3 regions of the Bacillus sp. FAU20 genome follow, and region 3 is predicted to be linked to each of the others. Evidence: riboswitches for the same ligand, from Rfam matches in the RefSeq annotation. Region 3 holds a riboswitch; each other region holds the start of a gene.

Region 1 (5,139 bases), on a different contig from region 3:
TCGTCAAAATAAAATTAGTCGTTCCATTTACAATTCCCATTACTTTCGTAATAAGATCTGAAGAAAGTCCTTCTACGATACTGCGTAAAATTGGAATTCCCCCTGCCACACTCGCCTCATAGAATAAATCAGCCTTATTATCTTTTGCTGTCGCTAATAATTCAGCTCCATGTAATGCCATTAAGTCTTTATTTGCAGTTACAACATGCTTTCCGCTTTTTAAAGCTTGTAAAATATATGATTTTGCATCATCAATGCCACCCATCACTTCGATGACAACATCAATATTTGGATTATCTAAAATTTCATGTGCATCTTGTGTTAATAGAGTAGAAGGTACCTCTACCTCTCTCTCTTTCTCAATGTTTTGCACTAATACTTTCGTTACCTTCACTGGACAACCTACTTGGTGTATGAGTCGTTCTTGATGATCCGTAATAATACGAACCACACCACTGCCAACCGTCCCAAGACCTAATAACCCAACTTGAATTTCTTTCATAGTACTTTCCACCCCTCAAAAATTGTGTTTAGATGAAATTATATGAGTAAAAAACCTGAAAAACAATGTATTTTGAACATTCGGAAAAATAAAGGTTAATCTTTACAAGGAAAACGTTACCACGTGTTACACAATCTTTCTTTACAATATATAAGGGGTTTCTTGATACACGTAATAATTCAGCCAATTAGAGAATAATAGATTCCCATGGCTCCTCCACCGTACAAGCGGCTTCTCATTTGGATTATTATGCTTAAAATAGTTTTTCGGCACATCAATATTTAACCCTTTTTGGCGGTCCCGGTCGTATTCTTGCTTTAACGTGTCACAACTATATTCACTATGCCCAAGCGCAAACACTTGTCTTCCTCCTTGCCCAATAACAAGGTGAACACCTGCTTCCTCAGAGTTTGCTAACAGTGTTAATTCTGTCACCTCTCTAATATCACTCTCTCGTACTTCTGTATGACGAGAATGCGGGGCAAAAAACAATTCATCAAACCCTTGTAACAGTTTCACATGTTGCTCGCAAACTTCATGTTCAAACACACCGAACATTTTTTCCTTAAGAGGATACTTTGGAACGCCATAATGATAGTACAAACCAGCCTGTGCTCCCCAGCAAATATGAAGCGTAGATGTTACATTCGTTTTTGAATACTCCATAATATGTTTAAGCTCTTCCCAATAATCTACCTCTTCAAAAGCAAGGGTCTCCACTGGCGCTCCTGTAATAATAAGCCCATCAAACTTTTCATTTTCAATATCACGAAACGTTTTATAAAAGCTTGTTAAATGTTCTTGCGTTACATTACGAGATAGATGTGATTCCATATGAAGCAAATGAACATCTAATTGTAACGGTGTGTTTCCAATTAAGCGAAGTAATTGCGCCTCTGTATCTTGCTTCGTTGGCATTAAATTTAATATAGCAATTTTTAAAGCACGTATATCTTGTGTTTCTGCCCGCTCCTTCGTCATTACAAAAATATTTTCTTTTTGCAACACTTTGCGAGCCGGTAAATCTTTATCAATTATGATCGGCATGTGTTTTGCCTCCAACTAGAGCTGCTTCCAAATCTGCAATAATATCAGAAACATCTTCTATACCAACCGATAAACGAATTAAATCAGATGTAACACCAGCTAAACGCTGATCTTCAGCATTTAATTGTCTATGCGTCGTACTAGCAGGATGTATAACGCAAGTTCGTGCATCAGCTACGTGCGTTACGAGAGTTGCTAGTTTTACATTTGCGATAAATTCTTTTGCTGCTTCTAATCCGCCTTTAATACCGAAAGTTAAAACACCACTAGCACCTTTTTTCAAATACTGTTGTGCTAATGAGTAATTTTCATTACTATCTAAGCCCGGATAATTCACCCATTCAATACGTTCATGATTAGCAAGCCAATTAGCAACTGCAAGAGCATTTTCACTATGACGTTCCATTCGTAAATGCAATGTTTCTAAGCCAATATTGCTAATATATGCATTGAATGGGCTCATACAATTTCCATAATCTCTTAATAGCTGAACACGTGCTTTCACAATATACGCTGCTGCACCAAAGTTTTGAACGTAACTTACACCATGATAACTTGGATCTGGTTCAACAAGTTCAGGATACTTCCCATTTGTCCAATCAAAGTTTCCACCGTCAATTACAATACCGCCTAAGGAGCTCGCATGCCCATCGATATATTTAGTCGTAGAATGAACAATAATATTGGCCCCATGTTCAAGCGCCTGGCATAAATAAGGAGTTGCTAATGTATTATCAACGATAAAAGGTACCTCTAATTCTTTAGCAGCAGCTGAAAATTCTTTAAAATTTAAAACATTCATCGCTGGATTTCCTAACGATTCTGCATAGATAAGTTTCGTCTTGTCATTAGCAAGCGCCGTAATTTCATCTGCCGTTAAATTTGGATTAAAGAACGTAACATCAATGCCCAGTTTACGCAAACTCACTCCAAATAAATTAAACGTTCCCCCGTAAACCGTTGAAGAACAAAGTAAATGATCCCCACTACTACAAATATTTAAAACGGCGAGCATAATAGCTGCTTGCCCAGAAGCCGTTGCAACAGCTCCTACACCGCCTTCTAAATCTGATAACTTCTGCTCAAATGCGGCTAGAGTAGGGTTTCCAATACGCGTATAAATATATCCTTCTGCCTCTAAGTTAAATAGAGCTGCTAAATCATCCGAAGTATCGTATTTATACGTTGTGCTTTGATAAAGTGGTAAAACACGTGGTTCACCATTCTTTGGCGTATAGCCACCTTGCACACAAATCGTTCCTTTTCCCCATGATTCTCCCATCTCTCATTCTCCTTTCTTTTATACAAAATAAAAAACTGCCCCTTTCCTGAAAACAAGAAAGGAGCAGTTTGAAAACACGCTCTAAAGGCTCTTTCTTATCTCTCAGGATTACTACCTGCAGGATTTGGCACAATTCCGTTATACGGCTGTTGCCAAGGTTTCATCGGGCCTGTCCCTCCACCTTTTCTTGATAAGACTATGCAATTACCGTTGATTTTATAGCAATAATTTCCTAATGTCAAACAGTTTTTCTGAATGTTCTAAAATAAATGTTAACAGTTTCATATAAAGCAACAAAAGAATTATATTCCATACTAACTCGAAAAATACCTTAGAAAAAAATGATTCATGTAAAATAAACCCGAATCATCTATTTTCATTAAACAAACTGTTTTAATAGAGCGTATAATTCTTCAAAATTATGCACTTCATATGTCGGTATAATCCCACTATCATTTAATTTTCTTTCTGGATTAAACCAACAAGTATCAATTCCCGCTACATATCCACCTTTAATATCAGCGCTTAATGAATCTCCAATAATCAGCCCTTCTTCAAGTGCAAAGTTAGGAATCCGTTCAAAAACATAATCAAAATACTCTTTCATCGGCTTTTGAAAACCTGTATCTTCAGAAACAAAAACATCTTTAAACAATGAATGTAACCCTGCATTACGCAAACGTTTATCTTGCGTCTTAGAAACACCATTTGTCACTATATACAATTCATACTCCCCTTGAATTTGATTTATAAATTCAAACGCACCTTGCATAAGTTGATCTCCTTCTTCTAAGTAGCTACGATAATTATTTTCGAATAATATCCCATCTACTTCTTCTCCATACTCTTTAAACAACAGAGAGAATCGTGTATTTACAACTTCATCGCGTGATAGTTCACCTTTTTCAAAAGCATCCCAAAGACCTTTATTAACTTTTTTATAATGCGCTTCGACCTCTCTACTTAGAGGAATCCCTTTCTCTTCAAACAGCATACGTAACGCTTCTTTTTCTGCCTTGTGAAAATCTAACAATGTATCATCTACATCAAATAATAGTATTTTGTATTTTTTCATAAACCCCTCACACTCTCTTTTCTACAAAAACAAATTTACATAAATCGTATCATTCCTTCTTGTAAAGATAATAGGAGATATCTCATACTATACATGGGGGGTGAAAATATGAAAATCAGCAAAAATGAGGAAGAAATTTATCAATACATGCGAATCCATCAATTCCATACCCCATTTTCATTTCATGTCTTGCCATATGTAGAGCTGCATTCTTTTCAAACGAAAGAGATGATATGTAGCGAAGGAAATGCTCTCCCTTATCTCTATTACTTAATTTCTAGGAAAGCAAAAATATATATGAGTCATCAAAACGGGAAGGTTTCATTAATTAACTTTATTCAAGCACCATCTTTTATCGGAGAATTAGGATTAATAGGAGTAGAAAATATTACTAAATCCGTTGAAGTACTAGAAGATTGTGTATGTTTGGCACTTCCTCTTAAAGATTGTCAGCAACTTTTATTACAAGATGCAACGTTTTTACAGCACTTATGTAAATTTATTGGAGAAAAGACAATTACTCGCACTGAAAATTACGCAAAAAACTATAGTTATCCTTTTGAAAATCGATTAGCTGCTTTTATTTTATTAACAGAGCAAAATAATTGTTATATAGAAAAGCATACCGAGGCCTCGGAATATTTAAATGTCAGCTACCGTCATCTTTTATATGTATTAAATCAGTTTTGCCAACAAAATTATTTAAGAAAAGAAGGCCGAACATATTATATACAAGATCGAAATACATTAGAAAAACTTGCTGATGAACTAAAAATATAAAAAAACAGCATTAACATGTAAACGTTAATACTGTTTTTTCGAGTGACGATTATAATTTTAATTAAAATTCACTTGCTACTTTAGCTGCTTCTTCAAGACCTGCAGCGATGATTTCTTCTGCTTTATCTGGGAATTGGTTATGCCCTTCAATAACTACTGTTTCCATGTTTGTTGCGCCGAAGAAGCCCATCATACTTGCTACATATTTAACAGCCATTTCTACCTCAGCTGCTGGACCTTCTGAATATACGCCGCCTCTTGCATTTAATAATGCAATCTTCTTATCTCCGATTAGGCCAACTGGACCCTCTGGCGTATATTTGAACGTTTTACCAGCACGGTTTAAATAATCAATATATGTGTGCAATACTGCTGGAATCGTTAAGTTCCATAATGGGAAGCCGAAAACAACTTTATCAGCTTCTAGGAATTGATTTAAATACTTATCAGCAA
Region 2 (5,139 bases), on a different contig from region 3:
TTTGCATCCGTAATAATGTGCGCTTTATCCTCACCATTGCTACTCATAACCATATCTATCTTTGCTGATTCATATTTAAATTCTTTTGTAATAATATATTCCCCATCTATTTCTTCTATCTTTGCATTTTGGCCTTGTAGCATTTGTTTCTGCTTTTCATCCATACTAGCTAGCATACTCTCTGTCTCTTGCCCTTTTAATGCAAACTTCAGCTTATAATTATCTCCACTTTTCTCCATCTTCACTTTATTTAAAATTTCCGATGGAATCTCTAAATTATCTACCATTCCTTGAGTCGCGTTCATTCCGTTAGCATTCAATTGTTCCTCTGGTACAGACATAATTTCACCCGTATTAGGATTTTTTAACTGACCAGCAATTTTGCCACCCACATCATAAACAACAACCTCTGTACCAGAAACATTCATTTCAGAACGAGAATTTTTTTTCTTCGGCTCTAGTTGCATTTTAGCCTTTATTACATTCATCTCTGTTCCTTCAGCCTTTATTCCCACATCATATGTCATCGTTACATTTTCTTCGTTTTTAAAAGCTTCATTCGCTTTATTAAAAACATCCTTCGCTGTTAATTCCTTTTCTTTCTGCACAACTTCTTTTTTCGGTTCATCAGTCTTTTTTGTTTTCTCATTACTACACCCTACTCCTAGACCGACTGCAAGTACTAAACTTGAAATTAAAATAAATTTTTTCATAACATCCCCTCCTCCCCAAAAATAATATCATCTCTTTTCCTATGAAATCCATATAATTCTTAATATTCCTCTTTAAATTTATTTTCTATATAGCAACATGTTTGAGAAAAACTTTAAATATGTTGTAAATAATAACAACTCATTTCAGGAGGTCATTATGAAAGCTATTATTTGCACAAAGTATGGACCACCTAATGTTCTCCAGCTTCAAAATGTAGAAAAGCCTAAACCTAAAAAAAATGAAGTATTAGTTAAAATTCACGCAACAAGTGTATCGACTGGAGATTGTAGAATACGTGGCTTTAATAGCCCCCCCTTATTTTGGATTCCTATGTGGATCATATTAGGTTTCAGAAAACCGAGAAAACCTATACTTGGCGTAGAGTTATCCGGTGAAATCGAAGACATTGGAACAGATGTAACACAATTTAAAAAGGGAGATCAAGTTTTTGCATTAACAGAACTAAACCTTGGTGGTTATGCGGAATACACATGCGTGCATGAAAGTGGATTAATAGCATTAAAACCTACCAATGTGACATATGAAGAAGCTGCCGTTATTCCTTTTGGCGGAACTTCAGCATTACACTTCCTTAGAAAAGGACAGATAAAAAAAGGGCAACGAGTACTTATATACGGCGCCTCTGGGTCAGTAGGGACAGCTGCCATACAACTTGCTAAATACTTCGGGGCGACTGTCACAGCCATTTGTAGTAGTTCGAATTTCGATTTAGTAACAACATTAGGGGCAGACAACGTAATTGATTATATGAAAGAAGATTTTACTAAGCAGGGCGAGCACTACGATATTATATTTGATGCAGTTGGAAAATATAAAAAGTCTCTTTGTACAGATGCATTAATGCCTAATGGAAAATATGTATCTGTGAACGGAATGATGGCAAAGGTCAGTAAAGAAGATATGAACCTGCTAAAACAACTAGCTGAAACAGAAAAGCTAAAACCTGTTATTGATAGAACTTACCGATTAGAAGAAATTGCTGAAGCTCATATATATGTAGAAAAAGGACATAAAAAGGGAAACGTTTCGATTACCTTAAAATAAAATATATTCTGAAAATATTATTGACAATTCTTTTTGTACGATTTACTATTAGTACCATATTCAAAACTACATACACATACTCTTATCAAGAGTGGCGGAGGGACTGGCCCGATGATGCCCGGCAACCGAGCTTATGACGTATAAGCTAAGGTGCTAATTCCTGCAAAACGATTTTTCGTTTTGGAAGATAAGAGAGGAATCTATTTCGTCTATTCGGCACCTCTCTTATTTTTGGGAGGTGCTTTTTATTTTGGAACGTATATGAAGGGGGATTTATAGATGAAAAAGGTATTATTAAGCATTGTAAGCGGAGCAGTATTGTTATTAGGCGCATGTAGCGTGAGTTCAAATAAAGAGGTAAAAGCATTAGACGAGAAAAAGATTACTGTCGGTGTAACAGGTGGACCACATGAACAAATTTTTGAAAAGGTAAAAGAAGTTGCAGCAAAAGATGGTCTCGAAATTGATATAAAAGTATTTAATGATTATGTAGCGCCAAACGTATCATTAGATGAAAAAAGCCTTGATGTAAATAGCTACCAAACGAAATCTTATTTAGATGTATTTAAAGCTGAACGCAATATGAAATTAACTGAAGTATTTTCAACAGTAACATTCCCTATGGGCGTATATTCTAAAGATGTAAAAGATGTAAAAGATTTAAAAGAGGGCGACGCAATTGCTGTACCAAATGACCCAACAAATGAACTTCGAGCTTTAAAATTATTTGAAAAAGCAGGGGTTTTAAAAGTTGATCCAAAGGCTACAGAAAAAGCGACTGCAAAAGATGTAATTGAAAATCCAAAAAAATTAAAGATTGTCGAATTAGAGGCATCTCAATTACCAACGCAACTAAGTGAAGTGAAAGCAGCTGCAATTAACACAAACTTTGCATTAGGTGCAAAATTAAGTCCAGCGAAAGATTCTATTTTCCGCGAAGGAAAAGATTCACCATATGTGAACTGGGTTGTTGTTCGTACTGAAAATAAAGATGATGCCGTTGTAAATAAATTAAAGAAAGCTTATCAATCTAAAGAAGTAAAAGAGTTTATCGAGAAAAAATTTGATGGTTCAATTTTACCATCTTGGTAGGAGCTGACGATAATGATTGAATTACAAAACATATCCAAAGTATTTACAACAAAAAAAGGGAATGTTGAGGCTCTTAAGTCTACTTCCCTTAAAGTAGAAAAAGGCGAGGTATTTGGAATCATTGGGTATAGTGGCGCTGGTAAAAGTACATTGATTCGATGTGTAAATTTATTAGAAAAACCAACGACAGGAAATATCATTGTAAACGAACAAGACTTAACAACGTTATCGACAAAAGAACTAGCAAAAGCGAGACAAAAAATCGGAATGATCTTTCAAGGATTCAATTTACTTAAAACTGTTACCGTTTATGAAAATATCGCATTACCGTTACGGCTTGCTGGCATTCCAAAAGCAGAAATTGAAAAAAGAGTAGAAAAGTATTTACGCATTGTCGATCTTTTTAATCGAAAAGATGCGTATCCAAGCGAACTTTCTGGTGGTCAAAAACAGCGTGTTGCAATTGCTCGTGCGCTATCACATGAACCTGAAGTGTTATTAAGTGATGAAGCAACGAGCGCATTAGATCCAGAAACAACCGATTCTATCCTTGATTTGCTATTAAAGATTAACGAAGAAATCGGAATTACGATTTTACTCATTACACATGAAATGAATGTCATCCAGCGTATATGTGACCGCGTTGCTGTTATGGAACATGGATCTGTAGTCGAAAGTGGAACTGTAAAAGATATTTTCACAAACCCACAACATGTAACAACGAAGAAATTTGTAAATAGCGCATTTGCAGCGAAAATTCCAGAAGAGGTACAGAAAGAACTACAACGTACTGGAGAAATTGTAACACTTTCATTTATTGGCACTACTTCAGGGGAACCTGCCTTAGCCGTTGCCACAAAACGTTTCCAAGTGTATCCGAATATTTTATCCGGTAATATTACGCAGTTAAAACATGAAGCATATGGGAAACTAGTCGTTCATATGCAAGGGGAACAAAATGAAATCCACCGTGCTTTATCATTTTTACAAGAGCAAGGAATCATCGTAGAAGGAGGTAGAACAGATTATGGGAAACAAGTCCTTTTTGGATGAATGGGGTAAAGTCATATGGGAAGCCACAATCCAAACCTTTCAAATGACATCTATTTCATTACTCATCTCGATCCTTATTGCACTGCCACTTGGCGTCACACTTGTTTTAACGAGACCTGGTGGGCAGCGTGAAAATAAAATCATCTATCCTATTCTTAATACGGTTATTAATGTTATTCGCTCTCTTCCATTTATCATTCTATTATTCTTTATCTTGCCTTTTACAAAGTTTCTAATGGGAACATCCATTGGCGTGCAAGGTGTTATCGTACCGCTTGTCGTCTTCACAGCCCCTTATATCGCACGTTTAATGGAGACAGCTTTACTAGAAGTCGATCGCGGTGTCATTGAAGCCTACCAAGCGATGGGAGTCTCTACTATAAAAATCATTTGGCACGTCATGGTGAAAGAAGCTCGTCCCTCCCTTGTACTTGGATTAACAATTGCAACAATTGGCTTAATTGGCGCAACAGCAATGGCTGGCCTTGTAGGTGCTGGCGGATTAGGGGATTTAGCATACCGCTTCGGACATTTACGCTACGAGCCTGAAGTAATGTATGCAACGGTCTTTATTTTAATTATCCTCGTTCAAGGATTACAATCTTTAGGGAATGGTGTTGCACGAAGACTGAAGAAAGATTAAAAAAGAAGGTATCTCACCAAGGTGAGATACCTTCTTTTTATCTTTTAAATCCACCTTCTGAATGAATAACTTGCCCAGTAATCCACTCAGCTTCTTCACTTACTAAAAATTTAATGAGTCTAGCTGCATCCCTTGGCTCACCAATTCTGCCAAAAGGAAACATCGGCTTTAACCCTTGTTTTATCTCTTCAGTCATCCATCCTGTATCGGTTGGTCCTGGATTAATTGCATTCACTGTTATTCCTAAATGAGCTACCTCTGCTGACAACGTACTAGTAAGAGCATCAATAGCTCCCTTCGTTGTCGCATAAGCTAGTTCTCCTGCCATAGGACCTTGAAATTGCCCCGAAGTCATATTCACAATTCTACCACCAGATTTCTTATCAAATCCCCGGGAAAATTGACTACTGAGCAATGTAGTCGCACGAATATTCACCATATAATGCCTATCCAATTCTTCAGCAGTCAAATTAAAGAAATCATTATTCGTAGAATACGCTGCATTATTAATTAATATATGAGGGTATCCAATTTGTTCAGTAACTCTATTTATAAGCTCTCTCGGTGCATCA
Region 3 (5,139 bases):
TGATGCACCGAAAGAATTTTTTAGCGGCAACTTCTTTTATACAACATCTATTAACCGATTCATTCGAAAAGAATTGCCATATGCATTAACGTGGGAGGATGTGTACGAAGCTTGTCCAAACGATATGTTGCATTCATAATATGTATCTTTGCAGTAATTATCGGCACATTACTCTTTACGACACTTGTCATGGACGGTTATTACATGTTAAGTAGTTTGTTTATATTAGCGGTTATTATGTTACCTTTCTATATCCGTTTTGAAAGAAAGGTGTTTGTTTCACGTGAAATTGTTCTCGTTGCTGTATTAGCGGCAATTGCAGCAGTAAGCCGGGTGCCATTTTCTATTTTACCAAGTGTACAACCAACTTCTTTTGTCATTATCGTTTCTGCAATTGTATTTGGAAGTGAAACTGGTTTTATGATTGGTGCTACAGCAGCAATCGTATCCAATATTTTTTTAGGACAAGGTCCATGGACACCGTGGCAAATGTTTTCGTGGGGTATGATTGGTTTTATAGCAGGTCTACTTCGTAATACATTTTTTATGAAAAAGCTATGGGGAAGACTTCTTTACGGAGTAATTGTTGGCTTTTTATTTGGCTGGATTATGAATTTCTGGGGCCTTCTCGGTTTTATACGAGAAGCAACGTGGGAAACTGTCATTTCGTATTATATCGCAAGTTTTTACTTTGATTTGAGCCATGCGATTTCGAATGTTATTTTCTTACTACTATTTAGTACATCTTGGATTACGATTCTTACAAGATTTAAAAAGAAATACGGTATATTAGATGAGCATAACGTGACATAGAAAAGCATACTCATATAAGGTAGGGTCGCGACTTACATATTCGTTTGCCTCTTTCATGCTTCTTACATATTGTAAGGAGCATTTTTTTGTCAAAAAATTGATTTAATATGCATCCGTTATTATATAAAATTATTTGTATAATGGTAGGTGAGAACTTTTTTCAAAAGTGAGGTGTATAGTTAATGAAGTTAGTTATTCCGAAGCAACATGGTGCATGGGCCATGCTTGTTATTCCTTTTTTATTAAGTGTCATACTTGGGAAACCTACTATTTATCATATTCCATTGTTTTTAGCGTGGTTTTTTATCTATTTAGCCACGTATCCATTTCTTACGTACATAAAGCAAAGACGAAAAAAAGAGTTTTTACAAGCTGCCATTGTTTATTTCATTATTGCGTTCCTATTTGGGATGATTTCTTTATTATATGAGTGGCGAATTCTTTTATTCGTAATAGTAATGATTCCATTATTTATAGTGAATATGTATTACGCCCGTCAAAAAAATGAAAGAGCACTATTAAATGATATTTGTGCAATCATTGTGTTTTGTATCGGTGGGTTAATTAGTTATTACTTTTCAATGAAGCAAATCGATCATACAGCTTTATTCATTGCACTTATTTCATTTTTATACTTTTTAGGTAGTACGTTCTATGTGAAAACGATGATTCGTGAAAAAAATAACCCGAAGTATCGTCTTATATCTTGGGGATATCATATCTTATTAACGATAATTGTATTTGCGATTAATCCGTGGTGTTCTCTTATTTTTATACCAAGTGTCATTCGAGCAATTGTGTTGTATGGCAAAAAAATTTCTATTATAAAAGTAGGAATTTTAGAAATTGCTAATTCTGTATATTTTTTAATCATAACGGCAATAATTATGAAGTATGCCATTTGAAAAAACTTCCCATCAATTGATGGGAAGTTTTTAATCTTTTTCTAAAATGTGAACGGTGTACTCGCAACGTTGAATAGCTTGTTCAACAGCATAAAGTGATTGTTCAATACGAGCGCGATTAAAATCTTTTTCAACTGTTTCGAGCGCTTCTTCTAAACAATTTTTAGCTTCTTGTAATGATTGAAAAGAATCTTGTACATATCCGCGAGCATTTTGATGCATTTCATAATCCTCCTTGCATGTTCGTATATGGGTAGTATGAACAGTAAGGAAGAAAATATAATTTGTTATATTTATTATATTTGTTTGACAATTAAAGTGGAATTACGTATAGTAAGAATTAAGTGAATATTTTCTTATCCAGAGAGGTGGAGGGACTGGCCCGATGAAACCCAGCAACCGCGATGCAGGTGCTAATTCCAGCAGAACATATTTGTTCTGGGAGATAAGACGAAGATATATACGTAACTTCTTCTTATCGGAGAGGTTTTTTTATTGCAAAAAAACCGATTACGAAAATTTATATTAAGAAGAAAGGGGTTGCGCATTACTGTGACACTCGAAAAATACGTAAAACTGCGTAGTACAGTTTATGAATATATGATAGAGCAAGATAAGCCGATATCATTGTTAGATATTCAAGAACATATCGTTTCGCATCATGAAGGAAAATTCACGAAAAAGATGTTGCATCAATTTTATTTATCAAGATTATTAGACGAACTAAAACTGGATGGGAAAATTACATTAGCTGATGAATATCTCTATGCTGAAAAAGGGGTATTGTATAAGGCGAGAAAAGGGAGCTAAGCTCTCTTTTTTTTCTTAAAATAACGGAGTATGTAGAGTAAAAGACTGCTAAAGCAGCCTGATACAGGGAATGGTGTTGAGTGTGTAGTGTCAAAAATTGAATGTGCCTGAAAGAGGCAATTCATATCGGCTGCAAATGAAAAGAGACACCTTCGCCGAATAGGTGTCAGTCATTTTGTCATATAGACTTGCTATTTGACAGTTATTAGAATAACATGCAGGGGCTCTAGAAGTCAAAAGGGAATTAAAGGAAGAGGTGTTGTTATGTATGCTTATTTAATAAAAGAACTATATAGGCATATTCCGAAATATATTATTGATAGAGGATATGAATATTATGAAGATGGACATGTAGAAGATGTTGAAGTACATGCTAATAAAGTATTTGCTTTTGTGAATGGTAATGCAGGAAATTATGAAGTCGTTATCGACCTCAAAGATTTTTCAGAAAGTAACTGTGAGTGTCCCTATGAAAATTATTGTAAACGTATGGCGGCAGTTGTTTATGATATTCAAGGCACTGGTGAGAGTGCAGTTAAAGAGAAACTGAAAGATTTAGAAAAGGAAGAGTTACTTACTGTATTAAACCGTTTATTACAAAGTTCGAAAAACGTGCAAATTGTAGAGAAGTTGTTAAAGAAGGGGAAACTTTAACTTATAGAGGGAGTTGTTATGTAGTGAATGTACTAATTGTATACGCTCATCCTAATCCTTCAAGTTTTAACGCGGCGATTTTAAATCATGTGCAAAAAGGACTACAGGAAACAAATCATTCAGTTACCGTACTTGATTTATACAAAGAACAATTTGATCCAGTCCTCGTATTTCATGAAGAGAAGAAAAGACGTGATTTAGTAAATGAAGAAGAAACAGCTCGGTACAGAACGTTAGTAGAAGAAGCAGATACACTTTTATTCATCTATCCAATATGGTGGTGGGGGATGCCAGCAATTTTAAAAGGATTTATCGATCGTATTTTCGTAGCTGGATTTGCTTATAAATATGAAGGGGTTCTGCCGAAAGGATTATTGCAAGGGAAAAAAGCGTGGGTTATTAATACGTTAGACTCGCCTCTATGGTACGTCGCATTGTTATATCGATCAGCAGATTGGATTATGATGAAGAGAGGTGTTTTACGTTTTTGTGGCATTCGCGATATAAAACGGTCAGTGTTTCAATCTGTGAAAACGAGTAAAGTATCAAAGCGTGAAAAATGGTTATTACAAATAGAAGAAAAGGCTCGTACATTATGAATGAAGTCGACCGTATTATAAACTGTGTTCAGTATGATGGCGAACTTTTTCGGAAGTATGTTACGCGTTTACTTCAATTGAAAAAATGCAGCGATACATTTCAACAAATTCAAATTGAGTTAAGAAATGACTACTTGATAAAAGGAATTTGTGAAAGAGAAGTTGATGAGGTAGTACGGGGAAGTAAAGAATATGAAATGCATTTTCTTCCTAAAGTATTACAGTGGAATTTTTTGAGGGAAAATCCATATCTAATTGAAAAAGTGTGTGAAGATTTTTTTGCGTTTGAGGCATTACATCTTAAGGACGTAGAGTGGAATACAGTTATAAATTGCATGGGAAATAAATGATTTATTATGTAAAAAAACTAGTATAAAACTAGCTTTTCGTTTAAATAAATAAGAAGTATAGACTAAATGATAAAACCCGCATATAGTAAGTTCACAACACAAAATCCCATAATGTCACGAGCACCTAAACCAGCTATCGCTAATGCTGGTAATGCCCAGAAAGGTTGAAAGAAACGGTATTTGAATATTGATCTAGTTGATTAATATGCAGCAAGTGCAAAAGGATTTTATTTTCTTTTGTGGAATGTTATTTATATTTACCTTATTAAAATTTAGAAAGGAGAATATTTATGAAACATTCCTTAATGGAGACAAATTCAGAACCAGAAAAGAAAGAATCGTTGCTTACACGATGTGCAAATATATTTTCGAGATGGTCTCAGAAATATGTCCCGGATGCCTTTGTTATTGCAGTGCTGCTCACTTTATTTACTTTCATTATAGCTTTGTTGATGAATCCCTCAAATCCGTACAAAATCGTAAAATCTTGGGGGGATGGGTTTTGGACTTATTTAACGTTTACAATGCAAATGGTATTGCTAATGGTTACAGGGATGACGTTAGCTTCTGTCCCGTTTATTAATAGAGCCTTGCAGTCTGTTGCAAAGTTAGCCGATACACCTCAAAAGGCCTATACGATGACATTTTTGATCAGTGCAATTGCATACTATATCAATTGGGGTCTAGCCGTAGTTGTGGGAGCTATCATTGCAAAGGAAGTAGCAAAAAAGAATGCGAATGCACATTTTCCATTACTTGTAGCAGCTGCTTATGCTCCGACAGCCTTATATAGCGCAGGTCTCTCCAGTTCTATTGGCCTGACAATTGCCACAAAGGATCATTTTCTTGTAGATATGATTGGAATTATTCCTACCTCACAAACAATCTTTAGTTACTCTACTTTAATTATTTTTTTCACTCTATTCATCACGATGCCAATTATTATTGTACTTATGGCTCCCAAAAGTGGGATTATCAGCTATAAAGCAATCGAAACTGATACAAATT

Evidence for each region. Region 3 has a riboswitch for S-adenosylmethionine ahead of AC0OM3_RS09220 (hypothetical protein). Riboswitches for the same ligand answer to the same signal wherever they lie in the genome.
Region 1: another riboswitch for S-adenosylmethionine. It lies ahead of AC0OM3_RS19895 (bifunctional O-acetylhomoserine aminocarboxypropyltransferase/cysteine synthase); the one in region 3 lies ahead of AC0OM3_RS09220 (hypothetical protein).
Region 2: another riboswitch for S-adenosylmethionine. It lies ahead of AC0OM3_RS13185 (MetQ/NlpA family ABC transporter substrate-binding protein); the one in region 3 lies ahead of AC0OM3_RS09220 (hypothetical protein).

The regions. Positions count from the first base shown of each region.
Region 1 is NZ_JBVYHY010000022.1:313,419-318,557, forward strand. It holds gene AC0OM3_RS19885 (homoserine dehydrogenase) at 1-502, opposite strand, end outside; gene metA (homoserine O-acetyltransferase MetA) at 644-1,549, opposite strand; gene AC0OM3_RS19895 (bifunctional O-acetylhomoserine aminocarboxypropyltransferase/cysteine synthase) at 1,533-2,831, opposite strand; SAM riboswitch class I at 2,924-3,028, opposite strand; gene AC0OM3_RS19900 (YjjG family noncanonical pyrimidine nucleotidase) at 3,211-3,906, opposite strand; gene AC0OM3_RS19905 (transcriptional regulator YeiL) at 4,015-4,686, shown strand; gene AC0OM3_RS19910 (FMN-dependent NADH-azoreductase) at 4,748-5,139, opposite strand, start outside.
Region 2 is NZ_JBVYHY010000017.1:142,989-148,127, reverse strand. It holds gene AC0OM3_RS13195 (DUF6612 family protein) at 1-713, opposite strand, end outside; gene AC0OM3_RS13190 (NAD(P)-dependent alcohol dehydrogenase) at 871-1,779, shown strand; SAM riboswitch class I at 1,859-1,973, shown strand; gene AC0OM3_RS13185 (MetQ/NlpA family ABC transporter substrate-binding protein) at 2,059-2,871, shown strand; gene AC0OM3_RS13180 (methionine ABC transporter ATP-binding protein) at 2,884-3,924, shown strand; gene AC0OM3_RS13175 (methionine ABC transporter permease) at 3,899-4,567, shown strand; gene AC0OM3_RS13170 (SDR family oxidoreductase) at 4,605-5,139, opposite strand, start outside.
Region 3 is NZ_JBVYHY010000011.1:156,597-161,735, forward strand. It holds gene AC0OM3_RS09200 (ABC transporter ATP-binding protein) at 1-139, shown strand, start outside; gene AC0OM3_RS09205 (ECF transporter S component) at 112-813, shown strand; gene AC0OM3_RS09210 (YwiC-like family protein) at 996-1,718, shown strand; gene AC0OM3_RS09215 (hypothetical protein) at 1,749-1,940, opposite strand; SAM riboswitch class I at 2,072-2,170, shown strand; gene AC0OM3_RS09220 (hypothetical protein) at 2,271-2,528, shown strand; gene AC0OM3_RS09225 (SWIM zinc finger family protein) at 2,793-3,182, shown strand; gene AC0OM3_RS09230 (NAD(P)H-dependent oxidoreductase) at 3,206-3,781, shown strand; gene AC0OM3_RS09235 (hypothetical protein) at 3,778-4,131, shown strand; partial or broken gene AC0OM3_RS09240 (TIGR00366 family protein) at 4,172-4,298, opposite strand; gene AC0OM3_RS09245 (short-chain fatty acid transporter) at 4,422-5,139, shown strand, end outside.